Paraburkholderia fungorum: one gene and its partner. The protein of the gene in region 2 interacts with the protein of the main gene of each other region in a pairwise test. Links are inferred from orthologs where the notes say so. Each region holds a gene or a part of one and is shown on either strand. Other genes may lie near its edges. The genes, in order: eno and rpe.

Region 1 (3,119 bases), 980 kb from region 2 along the record:
TCGTCTGGTTGCGTTGATTCCTGGCGGCGGACGTTGTGCATTTTTACTTAGGCATCCGACCGACTGATTGCTGGAGATCGAACATGATCCGCACTGTTTCGTCGACCCGCTATGCCCTTGCCCTTCGCCACACGCGCTTGTTTTCGGTCCTCGTCGTGGTTGCCGGCACCGCCGCGCTAGCCGGCTGCGCGATCGATCCGCCAGGGCCGTCGCCGATCCTGAGCCGTTTGCCGGCCGATCAGACCGACACCGTCAACTCCACCACCGCGCCGCCACTTACGCCGCAAGAACGCGCACGCTATGACGCGATCGACCGGCAGGTGCTGTTCGAACAGGATCAGGCGATTGCCGCCGAAAATGCCGCTCAGGCCTGGTCGCGTTATTACTCGCCACCGGTCAACGTCTGGGGAGGTTATTCCAGCGGCGGTTGGGGACGCGGCTGGGGCTCCGGGATTGGCGTGGGTTTTGGACCAAACTGGGGTTGGTAGAACAAAGCGTGGGGCGTATCGCGCGGTAGCGCACTCAACCTGAAGGGCCAAAAGAAAAAGGAGCGGTTCATTGCTGAACCGCTCCTTTTTTCGTCCCCCGTATCTTGCCGGCCTGGCGCAGCTAACGCGCTACACCAACACGCAACGTTCAATGCGTACCAGCGGCCTTCTTGTCCTTCGCCGCCTTGCCGCCGTGCTTGCGATCCGGCTTCGCACGCGACTCCGGATTCGGCACCACATGCAGCGGTGCCGCCGACACTTCACCCCGCGTCGAGGTTGTCACCGAAGGCGTGTTTGCGGTCGGCAACGGCGCGTTCGGCGACACGAATTGCACGAACACTTCGCCATCCTTGACCATGCCCATTTCGTAGCGCGCCCGCTCTTCGACAGCGGCCGTGCCGTTCTGCAGATCCTGCACTTCGCCCTGAATACGCTCGTTGCGCAGCTTCGAATCGTTGTTCTTCTGCAGTTGCTGCGCCAGTTGCTGCTGCAACTCGTGCACACGCAACCAGCCCCCATGGCCCCACCAGAGCGGGTACTGGATCAGCGCCAGCAGAACGATCAGGACAGCAGTGACGAGCCGCATGAAGTAAGCACAATAAATACGCGCCGCCCTGCGCTATACGCAGGGCGGCGAGGTCAATCAGAAACGGGGGATAACCGGCTCATCGGTTAGCGTAGACATCAGCCAACTTAGCGCAGGTTGTAGAACGCCGACTTGCCCGGATAGCTGGCGATATCGCCGAGATCTTCTTCGATACGCAGCAACTGGTTGTACTTCGAGATGCGGTCCGAACGCGACAGCGAACCCGTCTTGATCTGACCGGCATTCAGGCCGACCGCGATATCGGCGATCGTCGAATCTTCGGTTTCGCCCGAACGGTGCGAGATCACAGCCGTGTAGCCTGCGCGCTTCGCCATTTCGATTGCCGCGAAGGTTTCCGTCAGCGTGCCGATCTGGTTGATCTTGATCAGGATCGAGTTGGCGATGCCCTTGTCGATGCCTTCCTTCAGGATGCGCGTGTTGGTCACGAACAGGTCGTCGCCGACCAGCTGGACCTTCTTGCCGAGCTTGTCGGTCAGCGTCTTCCAGCCTGCCCAGTCGCTTTCGTGCATGCCGTCTTCGATCGACACGATCGGGAACTTGTCGGCCAGGTTTGCGAGGTAATCCGCAAATTCCGTCGACGACAGTTGCAGGCCTTCGCCAGCCAGCTGGTACTTGCCGTCGTGGTAGAACTCGCTCGCTGCGCAGTCGAGTGCGAGCAGAACGTCTTCACCGGCGCGGTAGCCTGCTTTCTCGATAGCTTGCAGGATGGTCGACAGGCACTCGTCGTTGCTGCCGAAGTTCGGTGCGAAACCGCCTTCGTCGCCCACTGCCGTGCTCATGCCGCGGTCCGACAGGATCTTCTTCAGCGCGTGGAACACTTCGGCGCCGCAGCGCAGTGCTTCGCGGAAAGTCGGCTGGCTAACCGGAACGATCATGAACTCCTGGATGTCCAAGCTGTTGTTCGCGTGCGCGCCACCGTTGACGATGTTCATCATCGGGACCGGCAGTTGCATTGCGCCCGAGCCGCCGAAGTAGCGGTACAGCGGCAGGCCGGCTTCTTCAGCAGCGGCCTTCGCGACGGCCATCGACACAGCCAGCATCGCGTTTGCGCCGAGGCGCGACTTGTTGTCGGTGCCGTCGAGTTCCAGCAGCGTCTTGTCGAGGAAGGCCTGCTCGGAAGCGTCGAGGCCCATGATCGCTTCGGAGATTTCAGTGTTGATGTGCTCAACGGCCTTCAGCACGCCCTTGCCGCCGTAACGGCCGGTTTCGCCGTCGCGCAGCTCGATGGCTTCACGCGAGCCGGTCGATGCACCCGACGGCACCGCAGCGCGGCCCATCGTGCCCGACTCGAGCAGCACGTCGCATTCGACGGTGGGGTTGCCTCGCGAATCGAGAATCTCTCGACCGATGATATCTACGATAGCACTCATGGTTTCCTCAAGAAATGACGTTGAATTCTTTACTGTGACACTGTATCGCGCGTGTCGATCGGAGTTGGCGCGTTAGCGCTGACTCCGATCTCAAGAAGAGCGCCGGTCTCCCCGACGAACCACTCGCGCGCCGATACGTTCGACGACCATTGCGTTACTTTCGCCGCGCGTCGACGACTGCGCCCATTATGCAAGCGAGTCGTGACACGCGGAAAACGTATGAATCAGTTGAAATCGCTTTCGAGGAACGGCGCGCGCTTGACGGCCTGATCGAGCGTTACCAGCGTCTCGAGCAGGTCGGCCATGCGGTTCAGCGGCACGGCATTCGGGCCGTCCGACTTGGCCTGCGCCGGATTCGGGTGCGTTTCCATGAAGAGGCCGGAGACGCCCACTGCCACCGCGGCACGCGCCAGCACCGGCACGAATTCGCGTTGACCACCCGAGCTCGTGCCCTGACCGCCCGGCAACTGCACCGAGTGAGTCGCGTCGAACACGACCGGCGCGCTGGTTTCGCGCATGATCGCGAGCGAACGCATGTCCGACACGAGGTTGTTATAGCCGAACGACACGCCGCGCTCACACGCCATGAAGCGGTCTTCCGACAGACCGGCTTCACGCGCTGCGTCACGCGCCTTGTCGATCACGTTCTTCATG
Region 2 (3,141 bases):
CCAGCTTCAGATACAGCGAAAGCGGCGTTTCGAGGTCGGCCAGCGCTTCGGCGATCAGCGGGATGCGGTTGAAACCCTCGTTGGCGAGGGACTGGAATTCGAGTTCGGTCATGTTCCGATCCTGTACGGTGGTCCGGCAGCAGGGTGCGTCGGACAAAGCGGGGCGTAGCGCAACCGGTCAGGGTGTTCGTGGACTACTCAACACGATGATGATACCGACCGGCGCGAGTTTCCCATCGACGCGTGCAAAGGGTTTCAGCGCACAGATGTACTTTGCGGGCACATGCAGGCCGAATCAACCGATGCAGCGAAACAAGATGATGGAAAAAACGCGTGAGCGCAGCGAAGTAAAAAACGGTTGCCGAAGACGAGCTTCAGCGTACCTCAGGCGAGGTTAGCGCGACCAGCGACGCCAGGGCCAGGCTCCCCGGTCGATGCTAATCAGACTCCGTTTTTTATTCAGAAACATGAGGTTGAAGGACTTTTCAAGTCGTGGAATGGTGCGCTGCGATCGCCTTGGCGGCATCGGACAGCGAGGCAACTATACCATCGGATTTTATTGTTTGTATAGCTTGGCCGTGGTTGTAGCCGTACGGCACGGTGAGCGTCGCCATGCCCGCCGCGCGGCCCGCCAGCGCGTCGTTTTCCGAATCGCCGATGGCCACCGTAGCCTGCGGTTCGACGCCCAGTTGCGTCGCAGCGGTAAGCATGGGCAACGGGTCCGGTTTCTTTTTTGGCAGACTGTCGCCACCGAGCACGACGCTAAAGTATTGGGCAAGCCCGTACTGTTCAAGCAATTCGACCGCGAACCGATGCGGCTTGTTGGTCACGCAGGCGAGCTTGAGGCCGGCGTCGCGCATGGCGCGCAAACCAGCCTCGACATCGGGGTAAAGCCGTGTGTGCAGACCGTTGATCTTCGCGTATTCGGCCTGATAGATCGCGAGCGCCTCGTCGAAGCGGTCTTGCGCGTGCTCCGTCTCGAAGCGCGGCGCGAGCACGCTGCGGATCAGATGCTCCGAACCCTTGCCGACGTAACCGACCACCTCCTCGCGCGATGTTTCCGTCGCGTCGAGTTGCGCGAGCATGCCGTTCAGGCCGGCTGTGAAGTCGTCGGCGGTATCGATCATCGTGCCGTCGAGGTCGATGATCGCGGCTTGCAGGCGCGGGCCGGTGAAGGTCGGGGCAGGGAACGGAGTGGTCATATTGCGTGCGGGTAATCAGTGCTGAACGTTGGCGAGCGCGGCGCGCATCTTGTCGATCACGACCTTGTGATCGGGCTGGCCGAAGATTGCAGAACCTGCCACGAATGTGTCCGCGCCAGCCGCCGCAATTTCCGCGATGTTGTCGACTTTCACGCCACCGTCCACTTCCAGATGGATCTCGCGGCCTGTGCGTTCCTTGTAAGCGTCGATCCGCTTGCGGGCTTCGCGCAGCTTGACCAGCGCCTCGGGAATGAACGACTGGCCGCCAAAGCCCGGATTCACCGACATGATCAGCACGAGGTCGACCTTGTCCATTACGTAATCCAGATGGCTGAGCGACGTGGCCGGGTTGAACACCAGGCCGGCCTTACAGCCGTGATCGCGGATCAGCGAGAGCGTGCGGTCGATATGGTCCGAGCCTTCCGGGTGAAAGCTGATGATATTGGCGCCGGCCTTCGCGAAGTCCGGCACGATGCGGTCGACCGGGCGCACCATCAGGTGCACGTCGATCGGCACGTCGACGTGCGGGCGGATCGCCTCGCAGACGAGCGGACCAATGGTCAGGTTCGGCACGTAATGGTTGTCCATCACGTCGAAGTGAATCCAGTCGGCGCCGGCGGCGACGACGTTGCGGACTTCTTCGCCCAGGCGGGAGAAATCAGCGGACAGAATGCTGGGAGAAATGCGGAATTGCGTCATGGTGGGGGAGGATGCAAGCGGGAAAGCGTCATTTTACCGTTTTGTTCGCCTCAGAACCGCCTGGCCAAAGGTTATAAGCCTGCGCCCCAAGTTCTTGCGACGAAATCACAAATCGCCTTAATGGCCTTTGGCTCGAGGATTTGTCCGGTTGCGGGCATCCCCCGCATCAAGCAGAATGCCAATCCATACGCGCCGCATCGCCGGTACGCCGCAAACCATTGGCGTTCGGGCTTTCCCGCGATTTTCCATAGCAGTTTGATCAGACCGGAATCAGGATGAGCCAGTACGAATTCAGCGTGTCGGCGCAGGTGCAGTTTCTGCCCGAAGAGTCGGACCCGGAGCGCCGCCAGTATGCGTTCGCATACACGCTGACCATTCGTAACACCGGTCAGGTGCCTGCGCAGTTAATCGCGCGTCATTGGGTGATTACCGACAGCGATAACAATGTTCAGGAAGTGAAGGGCTTGGGCGTGGTAGGGCATCAGCCGCTGCTTAAACCAGGCGAGCACTTTGAGTACACGAGTTGGGCGGTGATTGCCACGCCGGTCGGTACCATGCGTGGCGCTTATTTTTGCGTGGCAGAAGACGGCGAGCGTTTTGATGCGCCGGTGTCGGAGTTCATTTTGCGCATGCCGCGTACGTTGCATTGAACTGGGGCGTTGGTCCGCGGTCTTTAAAACGGTTGAACGAGCGGTTGATTCACTATTAAGCGTGAAGTGGAGCGCCTTGCGTCACTGTGGTTTTTGCTGCTTCTGCTGTTCATTGGCTTTGGCGCGCGCCGTTTTCTTCTTGCCGGACGACGTCCATACGACGATGAAGACGAGCAGGAAGAGCGCGATGAGCGACTCCAGCGCGAAGATGAGCATCGGGTATTCGTCGAACAGATCAGACATGGCGGTTTCCATCAAGAACGAACATTGTATGCGTTTTGTCCGCACGGCCGGAGCATGGCTCGGAGCGCTTTCGGTAGCGGTAATGCTGGCGTCCTGCGGGGGCGGCGGCGCGGTCCGGTCGACGGTTTCGCCACCCACGGGCGCCGCGATCATTCCTGGCCAGATTGCCGCCACGCGGCTCACGGCCGTTGCCTGGCAACAGGTGCCGGGTTGGCAGGATGACTCGCTGATCGGGGCGACGGCTGCGTTGCGGCAAAACTGCGTGAGGCTGGCGCGTCAACCTAACTGGTCCCGCGCGTGTGCTGCAGCCGCGCAAATCGACGACCTCGACGTCACCAGTGCGCGGG

Evidence for each region.
Region 1: the proteins of rpe (region 2) and eno interact in binary tests that used the Escherichia coli proteins (3 or more experiments, as listed by UniProt). The link is inferred for Paraburkholderia fungorum from one-to-one orthologs.

Annotation. Positions count from the first base shown.
Region 1 is NZ_FNKP01000001.1:2,513,986-2,517,104, forward strand. The notes cover bases 324-3,119. They hold eno (phosphopyruvate hydratase), read right to left. Parts: upstream 2,466-3,119; coding sequence 1,182-2,465; downstream 324-1,181. Other genes in these bases: BLS41_RS11035 (hypothetical protein), read left to right, coding at 324-488; ftsB (cell division protein FtsB), read right to left, coding at 637-1,074; kdsA (3-deoxy-8-phosphooctulonate synthase), read right to left, coding at 2,690-3,119. Outside these bases: more of BLS41_RS11035, read left to right, coding at 84-323. UniProt on the Escherichia coli protein: Catalyzes the reversible conversion of 2-phosphoglycerate (2-PG) into phosphoenolpyruvate (PEP). It is essential for the degradation of carbohydrates via glycolysis.
Region 2 is NZ_FNKP01000001.1:3,494,529-3,497,669, reverse strand. Bases 60-2,877 are described here. They hold rpe (ribulose-phosphate 3-epimerase), read right to left. Parts: upstream 1,902-2,877; coding sequence 1,218-1,901; downstream 60-1,217. Other genes in these bases: mltA (murein transglycosylase A), read left to right, coding at 2,823-2,877; BLS41_RS39605 (hypothetical protein), read right to left, coding at 2,633-2,806; apaG (Co2+/Mg2+ efflux protein ApaG), read left to right, coding at 2,177-2,551; BLS41_RS15505 (phosphoglycolate phosphatase), read right to left, coding at 486-1,202; trpE (anthranilate synthase component I), read right to left, coding at 60-112. In the rest of the region: more of trpE, read right to left, coding at 1-59; more of mltA, read left to right, coding at 2,878-3,141. UniProt on the Escherichia coli protein: Catalyzes the reversible epimerization of D-ribulose 5-phosphate to D-xylulose 5-phosphate.